One region of the Halobacillus sp. B23F22_1 genome, then DNA from elsewhere that is predicted to be linked to it. Evidence: predicted binding sites of a transcription regulator. Region 1 holds the regulator's gene; each other region holds the start of a gene.
What was found. Region 1 encodes LexA, which represses DNA repair genes until DNA is damaged. Its sites were predicted from a motif close to CGAACATATGTTCG; they were not measured.

Region 1 (11,150 bases):
AGTAGCCCCGGGTCAACATGAGATTGACTTTAAATATTCTGATGCAGTTAAACACTGTGATGACATTCAGACGTTTAAACTTGCTGTTAAAACAATCGCCCGCCAGCACGGTCTTCATGCTACTTTCATGCCGAAGCCGTTGTTTGGTGTAAACGGTTCAGGAATGCACGCTAACATGTCTCTATTTAACGAGGACGGCAATGCTTTCTTTGATGAAGGTGGAAAAGAGCAGCTTTCCGAAGTGGCTTACCAGTTTACAGCGGGTATTATTAAGCACGCAACGAACTTTACAGCTGTTACGAATCCAACAGTTAACTCTTATAAGCGTCTTGTGCCTGGTTACGAAGCTCCTTGTTACGTAGCTTGGTCTGGACAAAACCGCAGTCCATTGGTACGAGTACCTACTTCACGTGGGTTAAGTACACGTATAGAAGTACGTAGCGTGGATCCGGCAGCAAACCCGTATATGGCAATGTCTGTATTGCTTGCTGCAGGTCTTGATGGTGTAGAAAACAAACTGGAAGCTCCATCTCCTGTCGATCGTAACATCTATGTTATGAACAAAAAAGAACGCGAAGCACATGGTGTACAGGATCTTCCTGCTACATTGTATGATGCATTAGAAGAGCTTCAAAAAGATGAAATCATGATGAAAGCTCTAGGTGAGCACTTATTTGAGCACTTTATTGAAGCGAAAGAAATTGAATGGGACATGTTCCGTACGCAAGTACACCCATGGGAAAGAGAACAGTATTTACAAACTTATTAATAATGAAACCTCTTAACGTTTAATGCGTTAAGAGGTTTTTTATGTACAAGCAAGACGTACTTTGGAATAACTTAATCTGCACTCACAAATATATGAAACGTGAAGAAAAATTGAAAGTGATTTTTTGTGGTGGCTTTTAAAAGAATGTTCATATGAGGAAATGGCTCAACAAAATCAACATATTAGTCTTTTCCCTACGCGGGACAACGGAAAGGTTTATGCGCGCTGTGCTAAATTATACATTAACGAAAAGAGTCAATCTTATCACTTAAAACATCGTTTATCAGAGAAAATAAAACTTGTTCTTTAATCTCTATATAATCCGTATTCATTTTAATGCGATGACTGCGGAATAGAAAAGCATCATGTAAATAAAAAATTCGTGGTGTAGCCTGCCAAGTGTGTTCATTAATAAGGCCCCATAGATATTCCTCAAAATCTTTCGTGCAGTTCAATTGTTCACAACATATTTGAATATCTTTCTTTTTCACTTCTATTGCACCTTCGAATAAGTTCTTGCGTACAAGTTCCCACCACATTTCAGATCGTACGAATTCTCGATAATCTTCATTTTTCACAACATTTGTTGTGTTATTTTTTATTAAAGATGTCTCTGGTACGCGATCTTTAATAAACCCCCATAAATCTGATTCATTAATTTTCCATCCTTTTTTTCTAGAGGTCGGTGGGATGCCTTTTAGCGTCCCGTTTCGCAGCCAACGACGTAGGCTTTCTTTGTTCTTTGTTATTTTATATTGTTTCAATTTTTCTAATGCTTGTTCGACATTATATTGTATCATATGCGCTCCTTAATAAAACAATTGTTGTAATAAAATATACAATAATTGTTTTAATTTATCAAAACCTTTAGAAAAATATTTTCTGCCGGCGGTTACAAACTTATTTTGTCGATTTTTTTAAACTGCTTCATTTCTATACGTCGCCATTGTTCTTCTTTATTTGCAGGCTGCTATAAGTATATTAGCATTGGAATGCTGAACAGGTTTTAGTTTCTAGTAATTAAAGAATTTTGTGTATGAAGCTAAATAATTAGGAAGGATTGCAGGATTTAAACGGATATACATGGAAAGTAATTTAGGATGAATTCTTTTTACGGAATGATTGAGATGAGAGTCTATATTTTAATGGAAGGAAAAATTATGAAGGAGGAAATAATAATGAACATCAAAACTGCTGATATATGTGATCGTGTGCCAGAAAAGGTAAGAATTGTTGAACCTTCATTTTTAAGTTTAGGGAAAAAGGAAAGGTTTTTTGGACCTATTTTCACTGTTAAGGTGAAAGACGATAATGTTCTTGTTAAGAAGGCGCTGGAAACAATCCCTTCAGGCAGCGTGCTAGTTGTCGATGGAGCAGCTTCTAAAAATTGTGCATTATTAGGAGGGAACTTAGCAGAAATAGCTGCCAAAAAAGGCTTAGCAGGAATTATCATTAATGGGTATATTAGAGATCGTATAGAACTCCGCGAAGCTGAAACAGGGGTCATCGCGTTAGGAAGCCTCCCTCTAAAAAGCCGAAAAGAAGGAAAAGGAGAAGAAAATATAGCTCTAGAGTTTGGTAATGTTGTTTGGAATCCAAACGATTATGTTTATGTAGATGAAGATGGTATTCTGGTAGCCTCTGAAAATTTACATGATTAATACGACAGCCTGCCAGGATTATTAAAGTGTACTACTTCAGGTTATTCGCAAATATAGGGTATTTTCTGAAATAATGAGCCTTTAGAGCTTCTCCCTAGTACTATATAAGAGAAAGAATAAAAAATCAGCTGACCAAATTGAAGTCAGCTGATTTTTTATGCGCGGGGATTCTATTGCCCCAAGTTAAAAAATTAGTGTACCGTTCGATATAATCCTACTACTCGGCCCAGGATAGACACATCATTTAAAATAATCGGCTCCATCGTGGCGTTTTCCGGCTGTAAGCGAATGTGGTTGCTTTCTTTAAAGAATCTTTTCACAGTAGCTTCTTCGTCATCTGTCATTGCTACCACAATATCACCATTATTAGCTGTCGTCTGCTGCCTGACGATGACCATGTCGCCATCTAGTATTCCTGCTTCTATCATACTTTCCCCTTGTACGACAAGCACGAACGTGTTGTCATCTCCCCCGGCTAAAGAGTCAGGGAGAGGCACATACTCTTCAATGTTTTCTATGGCCGTAATGGGAGATCCTGCCGTTACTTTACCAATAACAGGGGCGTATGCAGCTTCTGTACGAGGTATACTTGAATCTTCCTCTAATTCAATAACTTCGATTGCTCTCGGCTTAGTAGGATCTCTGCGGATAAAACCTTTCTTTTCCAGCCTTGACAGGTGGCCGTGAACAGTAGAACTTGAAGCTAGCCCGACAGATTGGCCTATCTCTCTTACAGATGGTGGATAACCTTTTAATAGTACTTGTTCTTTAATATAGTCTAGTATTTCTTGCTGTCTTTTTGAAAGTTTACTCATATTTAAACACCTCGAACATAGGATTATAGTAGTTTCATTCTATCATGTGCTGTCCAAAAACACAAACAAGCGTTCGAAAAAAATGTTTGACAAGAACGGACGTTCGTATATAATGAAATTAACAAATGAGAACAGATGTTTTCGGGAACGCTTGTTCTTAATGGGGAGAGTGTTTAATATGTTTAACAAACTTTCAAAACTGGACGTCACTTATATTCTATTATTTGCAGCAAGCCTGGCTTTCTTATACTATTCCATGGTAACGAGTGTTTAATGAAATAGGCCAGAGAAGGGGTTACTGTAAATGAAAGCTATTTTATATTGTCGAGTAAGTACGGAAAAAGAAGAGCAAGTAAGTTCATTAGCTAGACAAAAAGCGGAATTAACAGCATTGGCCGAAAATAGATCTATAGAAATTATAGAATGCATTGAGGAACAGGCCAGCGGATATGAAATAGAACGAGATGGTGTGTTTCGGATGCTTGATTTGTTTTCAACTGAGCAAGCTGATGTGCTGTTTATACAAGATGAAACAAGGCTGGGACGTGGTAATACAAAGATAGCTTTGTTTCATCAACTTCAAAAATTAAATGTTAAAATCTATTCATTGACTGAGCAAGGTGAATTCACAATGTCAGAATCTGATTCAATGGTGTTGCAAATCGTAGGTATAGTTGAAGAATATCAGCGAAAGATTCATAATATGAAAATTCGCAGAGGAATGAGAAAAGCAGTAGAAAATGGATATAACCCTCAAAAGAACTTATCCAACCAACACCTAGCACCAGGAAGAGAAAGAGTGGAGTTTCCAATTGAAGAAGTCGTTAGACTGAGAGATAATAAGCTTACTTTTAATGAAATTGCAGCTACCCTTCGGGGATTAGGGTTTGATGTTTCAAAAGCTACTGTACATAGAAGATACAGAGAGTTTGTCTCACTTGAAAAACTAAATGAAGAGCGTTAATATAGTGAAAAGACAAGTGTCGAATCGACTCTTGTCTTTTCTTTAGATCCTCACATTAAAGGAGAATTTTAAATGATTTCTAACGAAAAGTTAAATCGTATAAATGAGCTTTCTCATAAGTCCAAGGAAGAAGGACTTACGGATAAAGAAAAAGAAGAACAACAGGAACTACGTCAAGAATATTTAAAAAACGTTCGAAAGTCTTTTAAAAACCAGCTGAAAGGCATGAAAGTAGTTGATCCCGAAGGTAACGACGTCACTCCTGAGAAGCTGAAGAGAATGCAAGAAAATGAGAAAAAGCATTAATAACCGCACGCACATGATGTGCGGTTTTTTGTTTATTTTTTAAGGGTCGGGGGAAATTAAATGAGTGACTCCTGAAGAAAATCCGTTGTGAAACTTGTCACGTACTTCATTTCATTATACGATAATACATGTTACATACGCGCTAGAAGAAAGGGGAAATTATTTTGGCAAACAGTATTGAACAAACTTCCATTAATACAATACGTACACTAACTATTGATGCAGTTGAAAAAGCAAGCTCGGGCCATCCGGGAATGCCTATGGGGGCTGCGCCTATGGCGTATACGTTATGGACACAATTTATGAATCATAACCCTAATAATTCAGATTGGTTCAATAGAGACCGATTTGTTTTATCAGCCGGTCACGGATCTATGCTTTTATATAGCCTGCTTCACCTTTCCGGCTATAAAGTAACCATTGATGATTTAAAAGAATTCCGTCAGTGGGACTCCAAAACACCTGGTCATCCAGAATATGGACACACAGACGGTGTGGAAGCAACCACAGGACCGCTAGGTCAAGGATTAGCCATGGCAACTGGAATGGCAATGGCAGAAGCGCATTTAAGCGCGAAATATAATAGAGATCAATACAATGTTGTTGATCACTATACATTTGCTATTTGTGGTGATGGGGACCTGATGGAAGGTGTTTCTCAAGAATCAGCTTCGCTTGCCGGTCATTTAGGACTTGGAAAGTTAGTCGTACTATACGATTCTAATGATATCTCACTTGATGGAGATTTGAACCGTTCATTTAGTGAAAGTGTTGAAAAGCGTTATGAAGCTTATGGATGGCAAGTAATCCGTGTAGAAAATGGTACAGATACTGAAGAAATAGCTAATGCTATTGAGAAAGCGAAACAAAACACAGACCAACCTACAATGATTGAAGTTAAAACGGTTATTGGTTATGGGTCACCTAACAAATCAGGAAAATCTGATTCTCACGGCGCGCCATTAGGCGAAGAGGAAGTCACAGCAACGAAAGAATATTACAAGTGGGGGCACGAACCATTTCATGTACCTGACGAAGTGTATGAAGACTTCAGCAACAAAGTGAAAGATAATGGTGCGAAAAAAGAATCGGAATGGAATGACATATTTAATGAATACAAACAGAAATATCCTGAATTAGCTGAAGAATTTGAATTAGCTAAAGAAGGTAAGCTGCCAGAAGGGTGGGAAGAGAATCTTCCAAGCTTTGAACCAGGTGAAGATAACCTGGCTACTCGTGCAGCTTCTGGTGAAGTAATTAATTCTTTATCAAAAGCGATTCCTTACTTCTTCGGCGGAAGTGCTGATTTAGCTGGTTCAAACAAAACAGCTGTTAAAGAGGAAGAAGATTTTTCACGACATAATTATGCAGGCCGAAATATTTGGTTCGGAGTACGCGAATTTGCGATGGCTGCTGCGTTAAACGGCATGGCGCTTCACGGTGGTTTGAAAGTGTATGCTGGAACGTTCTTCGTATTCAGCGATTACTTGCGTCCGGCCCTTCGTTTATCTGCGCTTATGAACTTGCCTGTTAATTATGTATTAACGCATGATTCTGTTGCAGTAGGAGAAGACGGTCCAACTCACGAACCAATTGAACAGCTTTCTTCTTTAAGGGCTGTACCTAATCTGTCAGTTGTTCGACCGGCTGATGGGAACGAAACTAGTGCGGCCTGGAGAATTGCTTTAGAATCAAATACAACACCAAATGCTCTTGTTCTTACGCGACAAGGTCTTCCGACTCTTGATGGGACAAAAGAGAAAGCGTACGAAGGTGTAAAACGAGGCGCATATGTGCTTGTTGATTCTGACAAAGAAACACCTGATGGCATTCTTTTAGCTTCTGGTTCAGAAGTCCAGCTTGCTGTTAAAGCGCAAGAAGAACTGAAAACTAAAGGGTATGATGTTCGCGTTGTCAGCGTTCCTTCCTTTGATCGTTTCCAAGCTCAAAACGACGATTATAAAGAAAGTGTACTGCCTAACAATGTAAGACAACGTCTTGCTGTTGAAATGGGTGCATCCTTTGGCTGGGAGCGCTATGTAGGGCTTGATGGAGTCGTTATCGGTATCGACCGTTTTGGAGCGTCTGCACCAGGTAACACCATTATTGAGAAATTTGGTTTTACCGTAGACAATGTTGTGAAGCATGCTGAAAACCTAATGAGTAATTAAGTAAAAAACTACTGCACACTTTCAAGTGTGCAGTAGTTAGCTTTACATAAAGAAAATTTGACAAAAGTATCTTCGAGCAGCTGACATAATGTGACAAACTAATTCTACCTTGATCGATATAATACTTTCAAGGAGGGATGGTCGCATGCAATTTGCGGTATACGCTGTAAAACGTGAAGTTACTGAAAAATATTATTATAAAGTAGACTTGCTGAAGCGTTTTTTCGAAGAATGCCATAATTTTTCAAATTCCCCTATTTACATGAATCAATTAGATTATATTACGACTCATTTCTCTTTCTATGATTGGTTGAAAAAAATTCATGGAAACCATAGAGATTTGGAAGAGAGATTATTCGATTGTGAAATAAATTATGATATACTAGATGGTAAGAATTGCTGTTGTCTATTTCAGTGTGACAGCCTCTGGCAAGCAGAACGGGTTTTATTTCAACCGCTAAGAATGTGTGATCAAACGTTTTTTATTATTGAAGAAAGCGGAGAACATTACGGATGGATTTCCCCTCTTATAAGTCAGCGTCTGTTATCGTAAAATGCTCTATTGTATTCATCTGATCATTTTACTATACTGTTATGGGAGACAACACGAAGGAGGAAGACGTTGATATGACTTTGGGCATCGTATGGGTAATCATCATTGCTCTTTTAGCTCTAGTTGGTGGCGTAGCTTTAGGCTTCTTCATTGCTAGAAGATACATGATGAACTATTTAAAGAAAAACCCGCCGATTAATGAGCAAATGCTGCGTACATTGATGATGCAAATGGGCCAGAAGCCTTCGCAGAAGAAGATCAATCAGATGATGCGAGCTATGAACAATCAGCAGACCAAATAAAAAAGCTAAAGCCTTCACTTCTATTATATGGGAGTGAAGGCTTTTTTATAATTTAGGAAGCTTTGTTTCATAATATGTTCACACTTCCATTATCGTTTTTTTAGTATCCGTCTGATACAATAAAGGGCGAGTATGTTGATGGGGGACGTGTAACTATGACAGATGTAAATGTATTTCTTGCTTTTGGAGCTGGGTTTCTTTCTTTTATTTCACCTTGTGTCCTCCCTTTGTATCCAGCTTTTCTATCGTACATAACAGGTATGAGTGTCAGTGAACTAAGGGACGAAAATGGTATGCTGACGAGACGCAGTATACTCCATACTGTGTTGTTCTTGCTGGGTTTTTCCACCATATTTTTACTTCTAGGATTTTCCGGCTCTTTCTTTGCTCAACTGTTGATTCAAAATGAAGATTTAATTCGACGCTTAGGCGCTGTATTAATCATCTTCTTCGGGTTTGTTATTATTGGAGTATTTAATTTTCAATTCCTTATGAAGGATCGTAAAATTACTTTTAAAAATCGTCCAGCTGGTTATATTGGTTCTTTTATAATTGGTTTAACATTCTCTTTAGGGTGGACACCTTGCACAGGTCCTATTCTTTCAGCTGTCTTAGTATTAGGGGCAGATCAACCCGATTTATTCTTAGTGATGATGGTAGCTTATTCTTTAGGCTTCTCGTTACCGTTTTTAATTCTGTCGTTTTTCATTGGAAAAATGGGATGGATTAAGCGTTACAGCAGCCGTATTGTGAAGGTCGGCGGTTATATTATGATTTTTATGGGCGTTGCGCTGTATTTTGACTGGATGACGCGGCTTACCTCTTACCTGGCTGGATTATTTGGATTTCAAGGATTCTAAAGCATGGATTTTGTAGAAAAAATGTATTATCATTAGAGAAGTATGGATGTTGATAGAAAGGGTTTTTATATGACTAGAGCGAACGATTTAATTTTACGAACGACGACGTCGTTAATTGCCTTTATTTTACTGGGGTTTTCAGTGTACTTGTTTTTTGCTGGACATAATAAACCCGGTGGAGGATTTATTGGGGGATTAATGGCTGCAGCAGCACTAGTTCTCATGTATATGGCTTATGGATTAAATGCTATTAGAAAAGTTATTCGGGTGAATTACTTGTACATGATTTTTACAGGATTAATTATAGCTGTTGGTACTGGTGTTGGTGCCTTTTTATTTAACGCACCATTCTTAACACAGAACTTCGGCTATTTTCAGCTTCCTATTCTGGGGCGTACTGAACTGGCTACGGCTTTACTATTTGACCTTGGTGTGTACTTAACCGTCATCGGAGTTACCATGACGATCATATTAACGGTAGCGGATGATCGAGAAGAAAGCTAATTACAGTGAACGGATGAAAGAGTGAACGTTATGTTTTGGATAATTTCTAGTTCCATAATGGCTGCAGCTATGGCGGTCGTAATGATTTTTGTGCGCTTACGTGCAGCCAAAAGGCCTGCGAGCGTAAAAAAGATTATTCTGCCTCCGTTTATGATGAGTACGGGGGCACTAATGTTTTTATTTCCAATGTTTCGTGTCGAATGGACACAAGTCCTAGAAGCCGTGTTTATTGGAGCCGTATTTTCTATATTCCTTATTCGATCCTCAAAGTTTGAGGTGCGTGAAGGGAATATTTACTTAAAGCCTTCCAGAGCTTTTGTGTTCATTCTTTTTGGATTATTAATTCTACGAATTGTATTGAAGATTATTATTGGTTCTTCGATATCTTTTGGTGAAACGAGCGGAATGTTTTTCCTTTTGGCTCTTGGAATGATATTAACTTGGCGGATTGCTATGCTCAAACAATTTCTTAGACTTGAAAAAACACTGCCGTCTTAAAAAGATCGTGCTCTTTAATAGAGCACGATTTTTAACTTGTAGAGAAACCTTAAAGAGTGTAGAATTCCTTGCTTTAGAGATGTAAAGGAACGACTTCCTTTCCGCGGGAAAATGGTGTGCCTCCTCGGGCTTTATCAGCCTCCAGGGTCACACCTGATTCCCATTTCCTTCAGGAGTCTCGCCGTTTCCTCAAACCCTTTTTAGAGATAGATCTAAGGCGTTCACATTACGAAGGTTTCAACATTACATTTTGGTCAAAGGAACGGAAAAAGTGCCGACTTCTGCGGGACGAGCAGTCAAGAGAAGCCCTGCAGGTACTAGACGTCACACCAGGAAACATTCATGATTCCAAGCCTTATTTACAACGTTTAGACCGTCAGATCGAGCGATTCGAATTTGATATTGAAGCTGTTGGTTTATATGCGGATACTTGACTAACCCCATTTGTCACGGCCTCGCTCAAAGAGATGTATTTGGAGTTATTGCCCGCTGCCGATTCCAAACGAGGAAAAGGGAAGGGGCTTTCGCTCCTGCCGGCAAGAAAAAAAGCTTGCTGAGAAACTGGGGTTTCTCCACAAGCTGAAGATTGTGCTCTTTAATAGAGTACGATCTTTTTTATTGTTCAAATAATGGTTGGTAGGGAGTAATATCAATCTGTTTTTCTTCAAGTTTCTTAATAAGAAATTTATGATCTCTTTTAGGGGTTGCTAAAATATACCCTTCAATAATAATATCTTCGGTAATCTCTCGACTATTTTTTTCCAGTGCTACTTGTCCGATACGGCCTGCAATTTTTTGCTTTGCCACGTCGCGAAATAATTCAGGGACAGGGGAAACAAGTTCTTCAAGCAATGCTTTTTGCTCGTTCGACCACATATGAATGGTCTGATCTACATAATATTCTTCCCAATCCATTGTTGATTTTCCATCTTCTTTCGGCATTCTCTTTAAAAACTTCCGAAACATAAAAAAGCCGCCAATGCTCATAAGGCCGATCATTAAAACTATCCACCCTATGATAAACAGGGCAAAACCGCCTGACATAAAACATCACCTGTTTCATTTAATAAGTATTATCATTTATTATAAAACCATATGATTCGAAAGACAAGCTACTTTCCAACTGTGTCGAAATCATAAAAAATTTGCGTAAATATTTTACTTATAAATCGTTTTCATATACAATAAAGGATGCATATTTGTGGACTTTTCAGAAAAAGAAAGCAAATGACACATTGGGGAATGGCAATACCGATCAAGGAATATGCCATTTAATTATTGAAGAGGGGGTAAAAGGAATTATGGCTAGCAATGCATTTAATGCTCGCAAACAATTTGATTTGAATGGCCAAACGTACAACTATTACGAACTAAAAGCCTTAGAAGATGCGGGACATGGCAAGATTTCTCGTCTGCCTTTTTCGATCCGTATTCTACTTGAATCTCTGCTTCGTCAACATGATGGTCGTGTTATTAAAGATGAACATGTAGAGAGTTTAGCAAACTGGGGAACTAGTAATTCTAAAGGGGAGGATGTACCATTTAAGCCTTCTCGCGTAATCTTACAGGACTTTACCGGGGTACCTGCTGTAGTAGATTTAGCATCACTGCGTAAAGCGATGGTAGATTTAGGAGGCAGCCCTGATAAAATCAACCCGGAAGTGCCAGTAGATCTTGTTATTGATCACTCTGTACAAGTAGACAAGTATGGTACACCTGATTCACTGAATGTGAATATGGAGCTTGA
Region 2 (11,150 bases), on a different contig from region 1:
AAGGTAATCCGCTGCCAACATCGTATCTTCATCGTGTTCAACAACGATTAGAGTATTATCTAAATCACGCATTCTCTTAAGCGTATTTATTAAACGGTCATTATCTCTTTGATGAAGCCCAATGGATGGCTCATCAAGAACGTAAAGAACGCCAGTCAAAGCAGATCCAATTTGTGTAGCCAGACGAATTCGCTGAGCTTCGCCCCCAGATAGCGTTCCTGCCGACCGGGATAAGGTTAAATAATCAAGTCCGACATTTGCTAAAAAGCTTAATCGCTCGCATATCTCTTTTAAAATCATTTTCGCAATGGTTTGTTCTTTTTCCGTCAGTTCAAGGGACTCAAAAAATTCCTTTGCTTCTGTTACAGAGGCTTCCGTGGATTCCCCAATATGTTTTCCACCAACTAAGACAGCTAACGCTTCTTCATTTAAGCGGTTGCCTTTACATTTTGGACAAGGTTTCTGAGCCATATATTTTTCCATTTGTTCCCGTATATAATCAGACCCCGTTTCACGGTAGCGTCTTGAGATATTAGGAATAACACCTTCAAAGAAAATTTCATTTTCACGGACTTTTCCAAAATCGTTCTCATAACGAAACTGAACCTTCTCGTCCCCGCTGCCGTACAGCACACGATCCAGCTGTTCTTTTGGAAGCTCATTGACCGGTTTATTCATATCAATATCGTAGTGGTTAGCTACGCTTTGAAGAAGTTGAGGATAGTACTGCGAGCTAGTAGGCTCCCACGCGGCAATAGCATGCTCTTTCAAAGATAAGTTCCAGTCTGGAATCACAAGATCGAGATCAACCTCAAGCTGAGTACCAAGACCATCACAGCGGTTGCAAGCTCCATATGGACTGTTAAATGAAAACATGCGCGGTTCAAGTTCGCCTATTGAAAAACCGCAAATCGGACAGGCATGATGCTCACTAAACATGAGCTCTTCCCCATCAATAATGTCCACAAGTACGTGACCTGAGCCGAGGTTAAGAGCTGTTTCTAAAGAATCAGAAAGACGGCCTTCAACCCCCTCCTTTACTACTATACGGTCCACAACCACTTCAATCGAGTGCTTCTTATTTTTCTCAAGCTTTATTTCCTCGGAAATCTCTCGCATTTCGCCATCCACTCGAAGACGAATGTACCCTTCTTTTTGAAGCTGATCAAAAACTTTTACATGCTCCCCTTTGCGTCCTGAGACAACAGGAGCTAGTATTTGCATTTTCGTACGCTCTGGATATTCTTTGATTTGATCTACCATTTGCTGTACAGTTTGTGAACTGATTTCGATGCCGTGATTTGGGCAATTCGGCCGCCCCACCCGTGCGTAAAGAAGACGCAAATAGTCGTAAATCTCAGTGACTGTCCCCACTGTTGAGCGAGGATTTTTACTTGTCGTCTTCTGATCAATTGAAATTGCAGGTGATAATCCTTCAATCGAATCTACGTCGGGCTTGTCCATCTGACCGAGAAATTGGCGTGCATATGCACTTAGTGATTCAACGTAACGGCGCTGCCCTTCGGCGTAAATCGTATCGAAGGCTAAAGAAGATTTCCCTGAGCCAGAAAGACCTGTCATCACGACTAGTTTGTTTTTAGGAATATCAATATCGACATTTTTCAAATTATGCGCCCTTGCGCCTTTTATACTTATGTTCTTACTGGCCATAAGGTCATCATCCTTCCGCTTTTAATTCAAGAATAACATCGCGTAACTCTGCTGCTCGTTCAAAATCTAAGTCTTTCGCAGCTTGTTTCATTTCCGTTTCTAAATTGTCTACTAATTCAAGACGCTCTTTCTTCGTCATTTCTGAAGGCTTTTTCTCAGTGCCGTATGCTTCGTCTTCTTCTGCGACGGTAGTGGCTTGAATTAGATCACGTACTTCTTTTTTAATCGTTTTTGGTGTTATTCCATGCTCTTCATTATATGCAATTTGCTTTTCCCGGCGTCGATACGTTTCATCGATAGCATATTGCATGGAGGCTGTTGTTTTATCAGCATACATGATGACTCGTCCATTTTCATTACGAGCCGCCCGCCCTATAGTCTGGATAAGGGAGCGGTCAGAACGAAGGAATCCTTCTTTGTCTGCATCTAAAATGGTAACAAGGGAAACTTCAGGAATATCTAAGCCCTCTCTTAATAAGTTAATGCCGATGAGCACGTTATACTTTCCTAAACGTAAATCCCGAATAATTTCAATTCGCTCCATTGTATTAATTTCAGAATGAAGATACGCTACTTTGATCCCAATCTCTTTCAAATAATCAGTAAGATCTTCTGACATTTTTTTCGTCAATGTTGTAACTAGCACTCGTTCATTACGCTCTTGCCGTTTATTAATCTCTCCAATCAAGTCATCAATTTGACCATGAATTGGCCGGATCTCGATTTCAGGATCAAGCAGCCCGGTAGGACGAATAATTTGTTCCGTCATTTTCGGCGTGTGTTCAAGCTCGTAAGGTCCGGGAGTAGCTGACACATAGGTGATAAAATCTATATGCTTTTCAAATTCTTCAAAGCGTAAAGGACGGTTATCGAGTGCAGACGGAAGTCTGAAGCCATGGTCTACCAATACTTGTTTTCTCGCCTGGTCTCCGTTATACATACCACGAATTTGCGGTAAGGTTACGTGAGACTCATCGACCATAATTAAAGAGTCTTCTGGAAAATAATCCATTAATGTATAAGGGGTGGCTCCTTTTTCCCTAAAGGTTAAATGACGGGAATAGTTCTCAATTCCTGAACAGAAGCCCATCTCCTTCATCATCTCCAAATCATAATTGGTACGCTGTTCAAGACGCTGGGCTTCTAAAAGTTTGTTTTCATCTTTTAACTCCTTTACCCGCTCGTGCATTTCTTTTTCAATATTTTTAATCGCTTTTTGCAGCTTGGCTTCACGAGTCACGAAGTGCGAAGCCGGAAAAATGGCTACGTGATCACGTTCTCCTACAATTTCTCCTGTTAACACATCAATCTCGCGAATCCGATCAATTTCATCTCCAAAAAATTCTACGCGAATCGCATGCTCTTCTCTTGAAGCAACAATGATTTCAACAGAGTCTCCGCGCACACGAAACGTACCACGCTGAAAATCAATATCGTTACGAGCGTATTGAATATCAACTAAGGAGCGCAGCAACTCATCCCGATCTTTTTCCATTCCTGGTCGAAGAGATAAAACCTGGCTGCTATATTCTTCCGGGGAACCTAAACCATATATACATGAAACACTAGCAACAATGATGACATCATTTCTTTCAAATAAAGAGGTTGTTGCTGAGTGACGGAGTTTATCAATCTCGTCATTTATATTTGAATCTTTTTCAATAAATGTATCGGTTTGAGGCACGTAAGCTTCAGGCTGATAATAATCATAAAAGCTCACAAAATACTCTACCGCATTGTTTGGGAAAAATTCTTTGAATTCACTATATAACTGTCCTGCTAATGTTTTATTATGAGCGATTATTAACGTCGGTTTGTTGATTTGCTCAATGACATTAGACATCGTAAATGTTTTTCCTGTGCCTGTAGCACCAAGCAATGTTTGATGCTTCTGGCCGTTTTGAATTCCTTTTACGAGTTCTTCTATTGCTTTAGGCTGATCGCCCTGGGGTTCGTATTCAGAAACTAATTCAAATTGATTGTCCATCCCACAATCCTCCGTTCTACATTAGTTCTCCAATAGTTTACCACAATATTTTACCATTCTAACATGAAACGAACAAACATTCGTGTTCGGCTGCTTTGGAAAGTTTTTCATGACGTTTTAAAAGCTGTACAGAGTGGTTGAAAAGAGATTTATGAACTTACCTTAAAAATTACTACGACCTTTATTTTACAAGCGAGATAGAAAAATAAGCAGAAAAAAGCCTAAGGACATCACAATCCTTAGGCTTCACATTATATTACTCGTACGATTGATCATACTTGTTCACTTCAAATAGATCAATTAATTCAACATCTTCATGCTTATCTTGGAACCAACGAAGAGAAAAGTCATTCTTAAATAATACTAACGGCTTCTGTTCACGATCAAGTACAAGCATATTTCGGTCATCAAACATGGATTCATCCACCTGATCTTCGGGCAGCCATCGTGGAATACGTTCCCCTATTGATGTTAACTCTATCTCAACATTATATTCATTTTTCATACGGTATTCGAAAACTTCATATTGAAGTTCCCCGACGGCACCAATAATATAGTCTTCAAAGTGATAATGTTTAAACAGTTGGATCGCACCTTCTTGAACGAGCTGCTCAAGACCTTTTTTAAACTGCTTAGATTTCATAACGTTTTTCGCCGTTACTTTTTTGAAAAGCTCAGGTGGGAATTGTGGCAGTTCATCATACTCAAAGTTCTGTTTACCTGTCACAATGGTATCACCAATCCGGTACACGTTTGGGTCATAAATGCCTATGATATCTCCCGCATACCCTTCTTCTACAGTCCCACGGGAAGAAGCGACAAACTGCTGGGACTGAGCAAGCTTAAATGCTTTGCCCGTTCTGGACAGCGTAACGTTCATTCTTCGTTCAAATTTCCCTGAGCAAATACGTACAAAGGCAATTCGATCACGGTGCTGGGGATTCATATTGGCTTGAATCTTGAAAATAAAACCTGAAAATTCTTCATGTTCAGGTGAAACAACCCCCTCGGTTGAACGACGAGGAGCCGGTTCAGGAGCGTAGCGTATAAACGTATTAAAAAACGTCTCTACTCCAAAAGGTGCTAATGCACTACCGAAGAAAACCGGGGTTTGGTCTCCTTTCATCACTTTATTGAGATCAAAGCCATCTCCAGCTTCGTCAACGAGCATCAGTTCATCCTCAGCCTCTTGATACGTAGGATCTTCCGTCAGATCAGGGTGTTGATCAAGCTCGGAAAAAGGAATATATGTCTCTTCCTCATTTCCTGTATAGCGAACAAATTGATCGTTTTCTCGATCAAATACACCCATAAAACGTTTTCCCATTCCAACCGGCCAAGTCATCGGATAAGTTTCAATATTTAAGGTGGATTCGATTTCTTCCATCAGCTCTAGTGGCTCTCGGCCTTCGCGGTCCATTTTATTAATAAATGTAAAAATAGGAATACCACGCATTTTACAAACCTTAAATAACTTCAAGGTCTGTGCCTCAATTCCTTTGGTACCATCAATCACCATGACTACGCTGTCCACTGCTGTCAGTGTACGGTACGTATCTTCACTGAAATCCTCGTGTCCCGGTGTATCAAGTATATTGACCTGGTATCCTTGATAAGGAAAATTCATTACACTTGAGGTTACGGAAATTCCACGTTGTTTTTCAATCTCCATCCAGTCTGAGGTAGCAAACTTACCAGACTTTTTCCCTTTCACCGTGCCTGCTGAACGAATCAAGTTACCAAATAGAAGCATTTTCTCTGTCATTGTTGTTTTACCAGCATCGGGGTGGGAAATAATAGCGAAAGTCCGGCGCTTTTTCGTTTCATCTTGTATTGTCATCGTCATATCCTCCAGTTCTTAAATTAAGTCGATTCAAATATTGGGCAGGATATACGTTTTACATCGGCATGTTCACTCCATAACAAAAGCCGCTCAGGCAAACGAGCGGCTACTCGAATTTTAAAACTCTCTAACTTGAAAGTTAGCATAATACAGCATTAAAATCAATAAAGGAAAACCTACATTCACCCCTTTCGTATGCTTTATTAGTGATCAGGGAAAAATAGCAAATATTAAGGAAGAAATATAGACCCCTCTCCTGTTATAATGAAAAAAAAGAGAAGTTAGGATGCCAGCTATGCAGTCATACCTTTTACAACCTAGTGATATAAAAAAAATAACAGGGCAAACCTTTTACACACGAGGCGAGCAATACTTCAAGCAAGGTAAAGTCTACGGACTCACCCATAATAGCGCCATTCGTTCCTGGCGCGCTGTCGTGACGGGTACTCATGATTATGAAGTACGCGTTTTCTTTTTTGAAGATGAGGATCTCGAAGCCCGTTGTGAATGCCCTGCCTATGAAACTTATTATAGCTGCAAGCATATTGCAGCTGTTCTTTGTGCAATTAGAGAAAGAGCGATTATCGAATCGTCTCCTAAGCTTAAAGAGGAAAAAGATGATAATTCCGCTCCAAACGTAGATACTCAAATTGACCGTGTCTTTGCTATGCGGTTATTTGAGACATTTAGAGATCGGCAAGAAAATAGGTATAACGATTCTCACAAAACTACGCTTAACGTTCAGTACTATGTACATGTTCAATCCTGGCTTGGGAGTAAAAGCCTTGGTATAGAGATAAAGCTGGGAGAAGGCTATGCTTACGTGATTAAAGACATTAGAGAGCTCCTACAGCACATCCAACAAGAAAAACCCTATCAAATTTCGAAAAAGTTTACGTATGATCCCGCTGAGCATACATTTGAAGAAATCGACAAAAAAATTATTGATAACCTGTACCATAGTTATGAGCAGGAGTTATTTTATGATCGACATTGGAGTGCTGGAGAACAGCGGATCTTAACACTTCCTCCTTCTTTAACCGCAAGTTTATTAAGAGATTTACAAACCCGGTTTTGTGAAGTAATCGAACGCGGTCAATCGAAAGGTCAGCTAGAGATGAAAGAAGCGTTTCCTAACCTGAATTTTTACGTTTCAGAAGAACGGGGACGCTATCACCTTCACATGAACCAATTGAAGCAATATGAATATTTAAAAGACTATCATTTATTACATGAAGAAGGTATATTTTATCCTATTTCGCCTGATAAGGAAGAAGTTATCCAAACCTTGCATGCCCTATTACCTTACAATTCAAATGGAAACCATACCGTCAGCCAGGTCGACATGGAAGGAATTGTATCTTATGTACTTCCTGAATTGGAATCCATTGCTAAAATATCTTTAGATGAAAAAGCTCAATCCAAAATTATTCAAGAAGATCTTAAGGCGAAAGTGTATCTCGATTTTGAACAATGGGCATTAACCATAGATGTGAAGTTTATTTACGGTGAGCACGTTCTCCAGCCTTTTAACAACCAAGAATCGAAGCAGCACATCATTCAGCGAGACCGAAAAACCGAACAAGCGATCATCCATATCATAGAGCAGGCTGAATTCAAGTTTGATGGTGAGACGGTCTACCTTGAAGATGATGATGCTTTACATCTTTTTTTAACCGACTACCTTCCTGAATTGAATCAGCTGGCCGAAGTGTATACTTCGAATTCCGTTAAATCACTTATGTTGGACCAGGACCGCGAACTTGTCCCTTCCGTAGATATAAATAGTGATGGAAGCTGGCTAGATATTCGTTTTGGCATAGATGGAATTTCTGAAGATGACGTAACAAATGCCTTACGCGCTGCAATTGAACGTAAACGTTACTATCGACTATCAGACGGTGCCTTGCTTTCTCTGACCAGCGAGTCATTCGAAAGGTTTCAAAATTTCGCGGATGAACTTGATTTATCCGCTTCGGATGTAGATCATTCAGGTCTTCAAGTTTCAAAAGCACGCAGCTTACAAGTAAATGACTCTTTATCTTTGCACGAAGAAGAAAAGAATGAACGTTTTACAAAATTAGTCCAGCGCCTGCAGTCTCCACAGTCCTTTAACATTGAGCCTTCACCAGCATTAGATGCTGATTTACGCGACTACCAGCTGACTGGATTTCGTTGGTTAAAAACATTGTCCACTTACGGACTTGGCGGTGTGTTAGCAGATGATATGGGGTTAGGAAAAACCGTTCAAAGCATCGCTTTTCTTTTATATGAGAAAGAAAATAATCAGCTCGACCGTCCTGCGCTCATCATAACACCTGCTTCTCTTGTATATAACTGGAAGAAAGAAATGGAAAAATTTGCACCTTCTCTCAGCGTTCAAGTAATTTCAGGAGATCCGGTAACGCGTAAAGAGAAACTACAAGAGAATGTCGATATATTTATTACTTCTTATCCGCTTCTGCGACAGGATATTGGCTTATATGAAGAAAAGAAATTTCATGCCATGTTTTTAGATGAAGCACAAGCGATTAAAAATGAGACAACAAAAACCTCTCAAGCTGTAAGAACCGTAAAAGCTGAACACCGCTTTGCATTAAGCGGGACCCCAATAGAGAACTCACTAAATGAGCTATGGTCTCTATTTCGAACAATTATGCCTGGTTTCTACTCGAGTAAAAAGAAATTTCTACAAATGAAGCCCGAGAAAATTGCTCGAATGACGAGACCCTTTATATTAAGACGTATGAAAACCGAAGTCCTAGAGGAACTGCCTAATAAAATTGAAACTGTACAGTATTCAGAGTTGACTCGAAACCAGAAAGAAGTCTATTTGGCTTACTTGGAGAAAATACAATCTGAAGTAAACGAAACGATAGCTACAAAAGGGTTACAACGAGGAAAACTGGAAATTTTAGCAGGATTAACACGCCTTCGTCAAATTTGCTGCCATCCGCAACTTTTCTTAGAGAACTATGAAGGAGAATCGGGAAAACTTGAACAGTTAAAAGAACTCACGAGTGAATTAAAAGCGGGGGGACACCGTGTATTAATCTTCTCTCAGTTCTCCAGTATGCTCAAGATTCTCCACGACGAACTAACGGTTAGCGGGATGAGCGCTTTCTATTTGGACGGCGGTACTAAAAGTGAACAACGAGTTGAAATGGTGGACCGTTTTAACAATGGGGAAAAAGATGCCTTCTTTATCTCCTTAAAAGCCGGGGGTACTGGATTAAACTTAACTGGAGCGGACACCGTAATTCTTTATGACTTGTGGTGGAATCCGGCGATTGAAGAACAAGCGGCGGGCCGTGCTCACCGAATTGGTCAAGAAAAAGTGGTTCAAGTGATCCGCATGATTTCAGAAGGTACGATAGAGGAAAGAATCTTTCAATTACAGCAGAAGAAACGTGACCTTGTAGATCAAATCATCCAACCAGGTGAATCCATGCTTACTTCCTTAAGTGAAGATGAGATTCGTGAATTGTTCCAATAAAATCAAAAACAGCCTTTAGGGGATATATCCGCTAAAGGCTGTTTTTTTAAGCTGTGATGGTTTTTTTCTGAAGTTTGAACCAGTAGCCTCCTAGAATCATTGCTCCGATAACCATCGTCATTGTAGAAATGATCATATGAATCGAGGAAGCCAGAACGACGTTTCCTGTAATGACGATTACAAAACCGACCACCGCATTGAGTAAAATCGTGATGAGATACGCCCAAGCGAGTAACTTGTGATACTTAAATTTCGTTGCGTAAATCACGTACCATAACGCGGCTACAAAGATAACAACTGTTGCCACCCAATGCAGCGAGTAAATCATGTTCGCAATAGACTCACTTCGGATCAAGTACTCAGCAGCCGGTATATCCAGCAGAACATTACTGGCACGGCTATGCTTGAAGAAAGCCCCTAAGATAACTTGAGCTACATAAACCACAAAACCAATCACAAAGGCTCGATAGCTCATACTAACTGTGGACCAACTCACCTGGTTTAACTCTATTTTCGTTTCATGCAAACTATAACTAAGTAATACGAGAATAACCAGCAATACTTGACTGAACGTAACATCCAGCGTAGTAAATCCAGGCGGCGTTCCCAGCAGTACATTTAGCCCTCCAACAGCTGATTGAAATACAAGCATTCCTAAGCTCAAAATAGCAAGAACTAATATAGTCTTTCTTTTTCTATGCTTTTTAATAGCTCCTATTGCGTTAATAAATGTTAATAGCGCTAATAAAGGAACCATTAAGCGATGTGAATATTCGATAATTATATGGTAATCGGTGAGATCAGGAATAATCTGACCATTACAAACGGGCCAGGTCGTACCACACGCATCCCCAGAATCTGTAGCTACTACAAGATTGCCAAGGATAAGAGCTATAAATGTGATGACCGTAGTGAGAATTGAGAATTTCTTCATCGTCTTACCCTTCCTATATCTGAAATCATTACATAAAAATCTTTCTATCAAATCATATCACGAAATAGTGGGATTATAAGGCTTTAGCCTCTGAAATTTTTGTGAACATATTGAACTTATAGTAACAAAACCATGTTCTAGTTTACTCTTCTTTTCTTGGGAAGTCATCAATGAACGGTTTATTTCATACGAACTAAGGGAAAATTTAAGACCTAGAGGAGGGTTTAGCGATGAATTATAAAGCTTTTGTGTTTGATGCCTACGGTACACTGTTTGATGTTCACTCTGTAGCACAAGCTATTCAAAAACATTTTCCCAATAAAGGCAGCCAAATTAGTGAAGTTTGGCGAAGCAGTCAGGTTCACTATTTTATGGTTCGCCAATTAATTGGAGGTTATGTGCCTTTTGATGAATTAACGAGATGGGCGTTATATGATGCTCTATCTAAGAATGATGTAGAACCACACGAAGAAACCATCTCCACATTAATGAAACAGTATGAACATTTATCTCCGTTTGAAGAAGTTCGTGATCTGCAAAAACATTACCCACACCATAACCTGACGATCTTTTCAAATGGGACCAAATCCATGCTTGAGCCGCTTCTTGAAAATAATCAGCTTAGTCACTTTTTTTCTTTGTTAAGCGCAGATGAGCCTAAAGTATACAAGCCTCACCGTGAGGCCTATGCGTACGCTCAAAAGCAGTTGAATGTAGGAAAAGAAGAAATCCTCTTTTTCTCTAGTAACCCTTGGGATATAGCGGGTGCCACACAATTCGGCTTTCACACGGCTTGGGTGAACCGACAAAACCAGAAGTGGCCTGAGTTAGGAATCAAACCTTCTTATATAATAAAAGACTTGAATGAAATTCCTGAGTAAGCATAATGAAAGAGTCTGGAACGAAACTAAATAAAGCATAGTATAATTCGAAGAAGAAAGGATTTTACATCGCTTTCCTACGGGATCTTCGGCTCGTGCTGTTCCAAAAGGAGTCTGCGTATTTTGACTACGCTAATGGAGAAAGGAATAACCTTCGTAATGTGATTTTTGCAAACGCTGCTTTCATGAGGGCACACCATTCACCCGAGGAAAGGGAGTCGTTTTCCTCAAACCCTTTACACTCCTCTAACGCAAGGAATTTTACACTCTTTAAAGGTTCTCTACAAGCTGAAAAACCCCTCACAAAATAGTGAAGGGTTTTCTATGATCAGCTAACT
Region 3 (11,150 bases), 680 kb from region 1:
CTACCCTAGAGAAGTCGAAGAAGTATTATACAGCCACCCTGATATTACGGAAGTCGCTGTGGTAGGAGCACCTGACCCTCAAAGCGGGGAAGCGGTGATCAGCTTTGTAGTATCTTCCAACCCTTCTCTTGAGGAACAAGAGTTAAAAGAATTTTGTCAGGGCTCATTAACGAAGTACAAGCAGCCGAATCGAATTCATTTTATGGAAGAGTTACCGAAAAACACAACAGGTAAAATTTTACGAAAGAGTTTACGAGAAAAGCTTTCACAACGGTGATTGCGGGGGGCACGCAGCGAAAAGGATGACATTAGTTGGCAATAGCGCAACGCTTTGCGGAACACCGCAAAATTTTTTCGGTGAATCAGAAGGAGAGATATATTACAATAAGAAATAGATAAGCGATCATGCTTATTTATTACACACTACTTATGATTCGGTTTCATAAGTGGGTCAGTAATGTACGTTACTGATGAGTGGTGTTGATGAAAAGGCGCAAGCTTTTTCTCACATTAATTCCCTCACTCAAAAGTTAACCAGTCGTCTCATTGGCCAATGCTCTACCCGGAGCATTGGCACTTTTTTGTTCTTATTTGGGCTTTTGATACGTGATCATAAATTCTTCATTGGTTAAATAGAATTCCCTTTCAGGTCGGTGAGTCAGTAAATGCAGCCGGTCTAATTTATGGTAGCTGATTCGTTTATATGGATCGAGATCAATAACAGGAGCTTCCCCAGTTTGTTGAATATACAAATCCACAGCTTGCTGCACCATGTCCATTTCTTTAGCGAGTTCATAATTTTCTTCTTCAAACAATTCATAGGTTTCTTTAGACATGTAGTACGTTTTTTGAGGAATGCCGGCGATATAAGGGGATAGCAAATCATAGTCTATCGTTAAGTCTTGATTGATAATGACGCTTAAAGGGACTTCATTCGGCTTTCGCTCTGCGTATTTATGCACAGCTTTTCGAACGTCGTGAATAGATAAGTCCATTACTTCTAGCGGAGTTTTTTCTTCGGTTGCTTTCTTCTTTTTCCACATGCAGATTTCCTCCTTTTCTAATAACGGAAAATTCTTACTTTTTCTTATAATTATAACAGAGAAGGATTATTTTTTGAGAATTTTTAGACTTTTTTATCGAACTTTGGTAAATTAATAGAGATAAGGTAGTCAGCACCACGTTGGAAGGCTGTCGATCTTAAAAAAAGAAGGGTGTTGTGAAAAGAATGAACTTGGTTTATAAAAAAGAATATGAAGTGAATCCTCGAACGATGGCTCTTGTAGCAGGCTATGATGAGCAAGGGCAGATCATTACTGAAATTATTGAAAGTGATCAATGTTTTTATTTGAAGGATTGCCCCAGCAAAATTGTTGATCATTCGTGTCGTTACTTTGCCAGCAGTTTAGAAGGACGAATTTCCGGCACAAAGCAAGTAGCCGGTTTCACTCATAAACCCCCGATTGTCATTTCCCAGACGATGAGCATGTATTTCTTTCCTATTATCTCCCCTAAACGAAAAGAATGTTCCTGGATCGCCCATAAGTATATTCGCACTTATCAAGGTGAAAAAGATCATTCCACTACCATTACATTTACAAATGGTGCCTCCATCAATGTTCCCGTGTCCGTAGGGATGATCTCTAACCAAGTTCAGCGTACTGCCCAGTTTCGATTCAGCCTGGAAGATCGTTTGAAGCATTCGGCTCCAAAGAACGACGTCGTCGCAGAGAATTATGCATAAGCTCAAACAAGATGGTTTCGACTTTTTTTCTTATAGCCGGGTTGAAGTAATTTCGCTTCTCTTCGTACCCATGAGCTAAGAATAAGAACGAAGTAAATGAATCATTACGTCCCGACTCAATGACCTGAAGTTTCTGAGCTTCCATTTTTGATCTCAACGCTTTCCTTTCTTCGCGGGCTTCGAGTTCCATCTTCCCGAGCAGCTCCATATAGGGCTCCTTAATTTTAAAATCTCCTTGCTGAATATGCTTCCGATCTTGACGAATTACCGTAATGGCCATAGATAAGAAGAGATAGCGTGAAGCTGTTTCTAATTCTTTCTGTTTTAAGTGACGCATATTTTCTCCTCCTATAAATACGAACATTTGTTCTATATTATACCACGTTGATCTCTCGTGTATACAACCAATTTTTGTCGATTAAAAAGATCTTAGAGTGGGGAAACTGTATTATATTAGGCACAGAGTGCTGGTTTAGATTAAAATAGAAGTATGGATTTAAGCTTGTCATCGATAAGGGGAGCCGTTATGGAGCTGTTAATGATTGATATAGATGAGATACAATATATGGCAGAAAATGATCGGCTATTTGATTATGCCATTGATCAACTTGAACAACTTGAACGATTTGGACCATTGCCGGGCATTCTTCTGCCTCTTATTGAGGCCTTCTTGCCCATATTACCGCTCGTAGCTTTTGTACTTGCTAATTCTGTGGTTTATGGTTTATTTAAAGGATTTCTTTATTCTTGGATTGGAGCCGTAACAGGTGCCATCTTTGTATTTCTTCTATCGCGAAAGCTTGGGCAGCAGCGTTTTTTTAATTTCGTCAGTCGACATAAACAGGTGAAACGTGTGATGAATTGGGTAGAAGAACATGGATTCGGCCCTTTGTTTTTACTGATGTGTTTTCCGTTTTCGCCTTCCTCTATCATTAATGTGGTTTCTGGATTATCAAATGTGAGCCGGCAGCAGTTTATTTTAGCGGCTGTTCTAGGGAAGTCGGTTATGATCTTTACAATTGCGTACGTGGGGAGCAGCATGGCGTCTTTTGCCCAGAATCCAGTAAAGTCTGTAGTAGTCGGCGTATGCATTCTAGCATTTTGGCTCCTCGGGAAATTAATAGAAAAAAGAATTCAACATACGTCAGAGAGACGAGCTCAGCGTCACGGTTAAAATGGTGGTAAAACGGGTATGGTGTAATTAGTAACCAACCTGGAGGATGCCACCATGAAAAAGTACACGACCATTTTTAAGGCCGTCTTAATTGCGGTACTCATTGCTTTTGTATTTAAAACTTATTTGTTTGCCAGTTATATAGTCGATGGTGAATCAATGGAACCCACCTTATACGACGGAAATTTACTGATGGTAAATAAAATTGCGTACGACATACGTGACATTGACCGAACGGATGTGATTGTTTTTCATGCGAACCCTGAAGAGGACTACGTGAAACGCGTCATCGGCTTGCCCGGAGATGAGATTTCCTTTGAGAATGACGTTCTTTATATCAATGGAGAACCTGTAGCGGAAGCTTATTTAGATCAGTTACGGCCTAATGATGGGGAAGTATTCACCGAGGACTTTACTTTGGAAGAAGTTACAGGAGAGAAAGTAGTCCCTGAAGGTGAGTTGTTTGTTATGGGGGACAATCGGCGTGACAGTTTAGACAGTCGTTCCTTTGGATTCGTTTCCAGTGAACAGATTGTAGGAAAAGTAGATATGCGCTATTGGCCATTTTCTCAAGTGGCTGTTCAATTTTAAGCCGTCCTTTTAGGGCGGTTTTTTAATGAGGAGAGTGACTTGCTTCATTGGAAATTAGGAAAATGATAGGATAGTAGATAAGAAGAAGAAATGAGGAGAGGTGAGCCCATGGGCATTCAGTTTACATTAGGGCGTTCAGGTACAGGAAAAGGAACGCATTGTTTACAAGAAATTCGTTCACGACTGGCAGAAGAGCCTAATGGAGCCCCCATAATGTATATCGTTCCTGATCAAATGACTTTTCAGCAGGAATATGCGCTGCTGACAGGAGGAGATATTGAAGGATCTATACGAGCCCAAGTTTTTAGTTTCTCACGTCTGGCCTGGCGTGTTTTACAGGAAACTGGTGGAGGCACGAAGAAATTTATCAGCTCTACCGGCGTTCAGATGATGCTTCGTAAGATTATTGAGGAACGAACTTCGGATTGGAAAGTTTTTCAGAAGGCGATTGAAAAACAGGGATTTGTCGAACAGTTAGAGAATATGATTACAGAATTTAAACGGTACCAGGTAACACCAGTGATGCTGCACGAGCAAATGCATCAAATGGACCAATTTATGCATCGTACGAGTCATGAAGAAGGTCTGAGAGACAAGCTGGATGATTTAACATATATTTATGATCGCTTAATCGATGCTTTAAAGGAGCAGTACATAGATAGTGAAGATCAGCTGCAGCTTTTATCTGAAAAAATTCCGGAGGCTGATTTTTTAGAAGAAGCCGAGGTATATTTGGAGGGTTTCCATAGCTTTACGCCGCAGGAATATGCGGTTATCGAAGCTTTGTTAAAAAAGTGCCGCACGGTTAAAGTGACCTTAACGATGGACTCCCCGCAGGAAGGTGACGAGCTTGACCTTTTTCATGAAACAAAAGATACGTACTTTAAATTCAAAGAAATGGCTGAAGAACTCGGAATCGCTGTCGAGCACGTAGAAGTGCTTGATATGCAGCAGGGACGCTTTAAAGACAGACCGGCTTTGCAGCATTTAGAAAAATACTTTGACCATCGGCCTGCGCCAGTTTTTGAAAAGAAGGCTCCGATCAAAGTCGCAGAAGCCGTCCATCCTAGAGCTGAAGTCGAAGGCGCAGCTCAGGAGATTTTACGTCTTGTTCGAGAGGAAGGTTACCGCTACAAAGACATTGCTGTTTTAATTCGTGAGCCTAATGTATATCATAGTCTCATTGATACGTTGTTTGGGGATTACGAAATTCCGGTTTTCATCGATGAAAAGCGAACGATGCTTAACCATCCGATGATTGAACTGATCCGTTCGGGTCTCGATGTAATTGAAGGAAACTTCAGATATGATGCTGTGTTTCGATTGTTGAAAACGGGTTTTATCCCGTCAACAAGTCAGCAGTATCCCCTGAATGAAGAAGCAATTGATGAATTAGAAAACTATGTTCTTGAATATGGAATTCGAAAAAGAGATCGGTGGTTTAGTGAGGAACCGTGGATCTTTCAGCGTTTTAGAGGGTTTGAGCAAGCAGCTCAAACGGACGAGGAAAAAGAAAAACAAACCCGTATCAATGCGTACCGCAGCCAAATTACTCATGTGCTACAGCCCTTTGATGAACAGTTGCGCAAAGCAGATACAATTGCGGAACGTGCCAAAGCTATTTACCATTGGCTGGAAACATTACGTGTACCTCAGCAATTGGAAATGTGGCGAAACCGCTATGATGAAAGAGGTGAAATTGAAAGAGGCCGGGAACAGGAGCAAGCGTGGGATGAAGTATTGCAGCTACTTGATGAGGCAGTTGAAATTGCCGGTGATGAAAAAGTTTCTTTGCAAGTGTTCAGAAGCACGATCGAAAGCGGCCTTGAATCTTTGACGTTTTCTCATGTGCCGCCAAGCATGGATCACGTGATTGTAGGGGATGTTGACCGTTCCCGTATAACGGGTATCAAAGCTTCGTTTTTACTTGGTGTAACCGATGGAATATGGCCGATGAAACCATCCAGTGACGGCATGATGACGGAGAGAGAAAGGGAGATTCTATCTGGAAGCGGTCTGCAGCTTGCCGATGGGGCCAACCGTCAGCTGCTCGATGATCGTTTTTACATGTACTTAGCTTTAACGATGGCTAAGGATTATGTATGGGTGAGCTATCCTTTAAGCAATGAAGAAGGTAAATCGAAAGTTCCTTCTCAAATTATTCAGCGTCTGGAAGAGCTGTTTCCTTCTGTCAGCAGTCACTTGACGCTGCAGGATGCAGATGATCTTAAAGATGCCTCACGTTTTATTACTACACCAATGAAAACGAGGTCAGCTTTAACATCGCAGTTAGCCCGGCATTTAAGAGGGTATCCCATGGAAAACGTCTGGTGGAATGTCCTCAATTGGTATATAAAAAAAGAAGAAAAAAACGATCTGACGAATCGAGTCTTGCAAAGCTTATTTTACCAAAATAAGCCCGTCCATCTTTCTCAGCCTACGAAAGAAAGGTTATTTAACGGGCCGGTAAAAACCAGTGTGTCGAGGCTTGAAACCTATCACCGCTGTTCTTATCAATATTTCGCCGGGCATAATTTGAACTTGCAAGAAAGAAAAACGTATAAATTGGATGCCCCTGATATTGGCCAGTTGTTTCATGAAGCCTTAAAGCAGATAACGGAGTGGGTACAGCAGGAAGGGCGTAACTTTGCTCAATTAGATCAACAAGAGACGACTAAATATGCAGAGAAAGCGACTAATTTACTGGCTCCTATTCTGCAAAATCAAATACTCCATAGCTCGAACCGCCATCATTATATTAAATATAAACTACAAGGCGTTATTGCGAGAGCTGCGTATATTTTGAGTGAGCAGGCGAGAAAAAGTCACTTCTCTCCAGTGGGGTTGGAGCTGGGATTTGGGTTGGAACAAAATTCGAAGCTTCCTCCGTTAACACTTGGTCTGCCAAATGGACACGAATTGATGCTGCGGGGCCGCATTGACCGGGTGGATCGGGCTTTAAACGAAGAAGAGTTGTATTTACGTATTATTGATTATAAATCCAGCGCCAAAGGGCTGGATTTAATCGACGTTTATTATGGGCTGTCTTTACAAATGCTTGCTTATTTAGATGTTGTGCTATCTAATGCCGAGCATTGGCTTGGCTCAAAAGCGCTTCCTGCCGGCGTGCTATATTTTCATGTTCATAATCCAATGATCTCAGGAAAACAGTGGCTTGAGGATGACGAAATTGAGCAGGAAATATTTAAGAAATTTAAAATGTCGGGCTTGCTGCTGGAAGACGAACAGCTCGTCTCAATGATGGATACAAGTCTGGAAAAAGGACGCAGCCAAATCGTTCCCGCTGGACTAAAGGCAGGGGGAGGATTTTATAAAGGATCAAAAACACTGGAAAATGAAAAGTTTGACCAGCTGAGAAAATATATTCGTGAACTTATGCAAGATGCAGGGCAGCGCGTTACGAATGGAGAAGTAGCATTGAATCCATTTCTTAAAGATGATCAGGCAGCTTGTGATTATTGCCCGTTCCGCTCTGTCTGCCAATTCGATCCGGCGTTAGAGGATCATCAATTCCGCAAACTTAAGCACTTGAAAGAAGAGGAAGTTATTCAGCAAATGACGGAACGAAAGGAGAATGACCGTGGTCAGCTGGACTAAAGAACAAGAACGCGCGATTTACAGCCATGGGAAAAATATTCTCGTTTCAGCGGCTGCGGGCTCTGGTAAAACAGCTGTCCTCGTTGAACGTATTATTCAAAAGCTTTTAAATAAAGAAGCACCTGTTAACATTGATTCCCTGCTTGTCGTAACGTTTACGAATGCAGCCGCACAAGAAATGAGAAATAGAGTCGGGTTAGCTTTGAGTAAATCTTTAGAAAGCAATCCTGAATCACGACACTTGAAAAAACAGTTATTTTTATTACAAAACGCATCCATTTCTACTCTCCACTCATTTTGTATGGAGGTAGTGCGTAAATATGCCTATCTTCTTGACTTAGATCCCGGTTTTAGAATTGCAGATGACGTGGAGGCCGATTTAATCCGCCAGGAAGTACTGGAAGATTTATTTGAAGACTGGTACGGAAAAGAAGGGGAAGAACAGCAGCTGTTCTTCGACGTTGTCGATCGCTTTTCCAGTGACCGAAATGACCTAGACGTAGAGAAACTCGTTCTCGATCTTCATACCTTTTCTATGCAAAACCCGTGGCCTGAACAGTGGCTGGAAGATATGGTCGCTATGTATCAGAAAGATGAAGGGCAAAGTGAAGAAGATCTACCATGGCTTCAGCTGCTCAAACGAGATGTGAAAAGCCAGCTTGATTCGATGGAAGCTGAGATTCAGCAGCTCGTTGATCTTACGAGAGAAGCCGACGGTCCTTCAAGCTATGGAGAGACGGCAGCTCTTGACCTTGAAATGGTTCACCAGGCAAGAGGGGCGCTTGAGATCTCCTGGGAAGAGCTGCAAACGTACATGAGTACAAGCAAGTTTGCTGCCTTGTCAAGAAAGAAAATGGAATGTGACGAAAAGAAAAAAGAACGTGCAAAAAAAATCAGGGACCGTTATAAAAAGCGTTGGATGAGCATGAAAGAAGAATGGTTCCATCGTAAGCTTGCGAGCTATTTAAACGATATGAAATCTCTGCATCCTGTTATAAAGCAGCTTGCTGTAGTCGTCAAGGATTTCCATGAGCGTTATCAACAGTTGAAAAAAGAGAAAGCGCTCGTTGACTTTTCGGATTTAGAGCATTATTGCCTGCAGATCCTTTTAGACGAAACATCTACGAAAGAAAATCTGGTTCCTTCTTCTGTAGCGAGAAGTTTTCATGATCAATTTTCAGAAGTGCTGATCGATGAATATCAGGATACAAACCTGGTCCAAGAGACATTACTTCGCCTGCTGACTGATGATCCAGAAGCTGGCCATTTATTTATGGTTGGTGACGTAAAACAGAGTATTTACCGCTTCCGTCATGCGGAACCATCTTTGTTTTTAACCAAGTATCAGCTATACGGCCAGGCGGACCATAATGGAGAACGGATTGATTTAGCACGTAATTTTCGAAGCCGCAAACAAGTGTTAGATGCGGCTAATTATGTCTTCCGTCAAGTACTGGATGAAGAAGTAGGAGAAATGAATTATGATCCAGAAGCTGAGCTCATTTACAGCAATAGTGTCTACGATGAAAATCCATCGGACTATGCAAAAGCTGAACTGTTGATTATCGACCGTGAAGTGAAAGAAGAGCCGTCTCAGGAAGAAAGCTTTGAAGATTTAGAGAAAGCACAGTTAGAAGCAAGAGCGTATGGAGAGAAAATTCGTACGTGGCTGGGGTATGGCGATGAAGAGCCGCTGCAGGTAGTGGATAAAGAAACCGGCGTAAAGCGTGCAGTCCAGTATCGCGATATTGTCATTTTAATGCGTTCGATGACGTGGGCATCAACCATTGTTGATGAGTTAAAGCAACAGGGAATTCCAGTTTATGCTGAGCTTTCCACAGGATATTTTGAAGCGATAGAAGTAAAAGTCATGCTTAACCTGCTCAAAATAATTGATAATCCGATGCAGGATATTCCGTTAGCTTCTGTACTCAAATCGCCTATTGTCGGCTTAAATGAAGATGAATTGATGAACCTTCGGCTGGAGGAGAAAAGAGTAAGCTATTTTGAGTCGATAAAATTGGCGGCAGGACGTTCAGAAACAGGGAAAAAAATTACTGATTTTCTTAAGCAATTGGATGAGTTTCGTGAGCGTGCCCGCCAAGGAGCTCTATCTGATTTAATTTGGCAGATATACCGTGAAACGGGGTACTACGATTTTGTTGGAGGAATGCCTGGAGGTCGTCAGCGTCAAGCCAATTTGCGCGCATTATACGATCGCGCACGGTCCTATGAATCTACTTCTTTTCGGGGATTGTTTCGCTTTCTTCGCTTTATTGAACGGATGGAGGAGCGGGGGGATGATCTGGGAGCTGCGCGAGCGCTTGGGGAACAAGAGGACGTCGTCCGGATTATGACCATCCATAAAAGTAAGGGACTGGAGTTCCCTGTGGTACTGCTTGGGGCTATGGACAAGCAATTTAATATGATGGATTTAAAAGAGCGCTATTTGCTTCATAAAGACTATGGTTTTGGGTCAAGGTACATTGATCCGAATAAGCGCCTCATGTTTCCGACTCTTGCTTATCATGCCATTAAACGTGTGAAGCTCAGGGAGTTATTAGCAGAAGAAATGCGCGTACTTTATGTAGCTTTAACAAGAGCGAAAGAAAAACTAGTTATGGTTGGAAATGTGGCCTCTTTTGAAAAGAAACAGGAAAAGTGGCTGACCTATTTAGACCATCCTGACTGGGTCCTGCCTCCGCACGACCGCCTGGAAGCTAAATCTTATTTAGATTGGGTCGGCCCTTCCCTCATTCGACATCAAGATAGTAAAGACCTCCGCACAGAAGAAGTTGAAGTAAAAACAGCGGAGGATATTGAAAAAGATGCCTCTGAATGGGACATACACTTGGTTCATGGGAGTGAGTATGCGGTAATTGAGGAGAGGGAACAGCAGCGTGACGAAAAGCTGCAGGAACACATCGAACAGTGGAAGCCTGTAGAGGTTGAAGCAGATGAGAGAGTAGCTCGTCTTGATTTTCTGTACCCTTATGAAAAAGCTGCTCATTCACGAGCTAAACAAACCGTGACTGAAATTAAACGACAGCGAGAAGTACTTGATGAATACTCAAGCGATCAGCTCCTGGTACCTAATCGCGCGCCTCTTGTAAAGCGCCCGCGTTTTATGCAGGAGAAACAAGGTTTATCAGCCGGTGAGATAGGTACGGCGATGCATACGGTCATGCAGCATCTCCCGCTTTTTCAGCCTAAAACACCTGAAGAAGTGGAAGAGTTTGTCGAGCACCTTGTGCACAGGGAAGTTCTTCGCCGCGAAGAAGCTGATGAAATTGACCATCAAGCCATCGCAAACTTTTTTGAAACGCCAATGGGTAAATTGCTGCAAAATGCTGAATATATTGAGCGTGAAGTTCCTTTCAGTTTAACGCTGCCGGCAGATGAAGTGTATCAGGATTGGCAAGAAGCAGCGGAAGAGAAAGTGTTCATCCAGGGGGTCATCGATGCGGTTATTCCTTATGGCGAAGGATTGCTCATTCTGGATTATAAAACGGATGCGATTCCTGAAGGAGAGCAGGTACAGGAGCAATTAAAGGAACGTTACCGCACGCAGATTCAATTATATAAAACGGCTTTAGAAAAGATTTGGAGGAAGCCGGTCGAGAAAAGCTATCTTTATTTCTTTAATGGATCTCTTACGGTGGAGGTGGAATAGTGTGTGCGATCAATGCGAATTGTGTCAGCGCAGCCCCGTAAAGACTACAGAGCACCATTTGATTCCAAAACAGCATGGAGGAGCAGCCGGGCCGGCAGCTAAGCTGTGCAGCGCCTGTCATCGTCAAATCCACGCCCTGTTTACAAATGAAGAGCTGGCCGGTTTCTATCACACGCTGGCACGGTTAGCGGATCACCCAACTATGAGAAAGTATGTACGCTGGGTGAAAAAGCAGGATCCAGAGAAAAAAATAACCACAAGAACGTCAAACCGAAAGAAAAGATAAAAGGGCAAAAAAAGCCTTTCACCCGCTGTAAAGGGATGAAAGATTTTTTTGCACTTTTATGGTG

Region 2: uvrB (excinuclease ABC subunit UvrB) is a predicted target of LexA. The motif match lies at 3,728-3,741, and genes of this name have one in related genera.
Region 3: ACGTNH_RS14275 (YhjD family protein) is a predicted target of LexA. The motif match lies at 2,102-2,115, and genes of this name have one in related genera.

The regions. Positions count from the first base shown of each region.
Region 1 covers NZ_JBIEKE010000002.1:583,035-594,184, reverse strand. The annotation lists gene glnA (type I glutamate--ammonia ligase) at 1-769, shown strand, start outside; gene ACGTNH_RS10830 (hypothetical protein) at 1,012-1,569, opposite strand; gene rraA (ribonuclease E activity regulator RraA) at 1,948-2,430, shown strand; gene lexA (transcriptional repressor LexA) at 2,622-3,245, opposite strand; gene ACGTNH_RS10815 (YneB family resolvase-like protein) at 3,550-4,209, shown strand; gene ACGTNH_RS10810 (DUF896 domain-containing protein) at 4,282-4,515, shown strand; gene tkt (transketolase) at 4,680-6,686, shown strand; gene sirA (sporulation inhibitor of replication protein SirA) at 6,832-7,239, shown strand; gene ACGTNH_RS10795 (YneF family protein) at 7,314-7,541, shown strand; gene ACGTNH_RS10790 (cytochrome c biogenesis CcdA family protein) at 7,697-8,401, shown strand; gene ACGTNH_RS10785 (Na(+)/H(+) antiporter subunit B) at 8,471-8,905, shown strand; gene ACGTNH_RS10780 (CcdC family protein) at 8,936-9,403, shown strand; partial or broken gene ACGTNH_RS10775 (IS5/IS1182 family transposase) at 9,727-9,914, shown strand; gene ACGTNH_RS10770 (DUF2621 domain-containing protein) at 10,019-10,447, opposite strand; gene acnA (aconitate hydratase AcnA) at 10,705-11,150, shown strand, end outside.
Region 2 covers NZ_JBIEKE010000001.1:1,331,554-1,342,703, reverse strand. The annotation lists gene uvrA (excinuclease ABC subunit UvrA) at 1-1,671, opposite strand, end outside; gene uvrB (excinuclease ABC subunit UvrB) at 1,679-3,658, opposite strand; gene ACGTNH_RS06740 (peptide chain release factor 3) at 3,915-5,498, opposite strand; gene ACGTNH_RS06735 (SNF2 helicase associated domain-containing protein) at 5,797-8,997, shown strand; gene ACGTNH_RS06730 (COX15/CtaA family protein) at 9,044-9,931, opposite strand; gene ACGTNH_RS06725 (haloacid dehalogenase type II) at 10,162-10,812, shown strand; gene ACGTNH_RS06720 (ABC transporter ATP-binding protein) at 11,141-11,150, opposite strand, start outside.
Region 3 covers NZ_JBIEKE010000002.1:1,259,174-1,270,323, reverse strand. The annotation lists gene ACGTNH_RS14290 (fatty acid--CoA ligase family protein) at 1-277, shown strand, start outside; gene ACGTNH_RS14285 (DUF3939 domain-containing protein) at 588-1,043, opposite strand; gene ACGTNH_RS14280 (competence protein ComK) at 1,229-1,744, shown strand; gene ACGTNH_RS14275 (YhjD family protein) at 1,677-2,081, opposite strand; gene ACGTNH_RS14270 (TVP38/TMEM64 family protein) at 2,271-2,918, shown strand; gene lepB (signal peptidase I) at 2,973-3,509, shown strand; gene addB (helicase-exonuclease AddAB subunit AddB) at 3,618-7,127, shown strand; gene addA (helicase-exonuclease AddAB subunit AddA) at 7,111-10,800, shown strand; gene ACGTNH_RS14250 (HNH endonuclease) at 10,802-11,086, shown strand.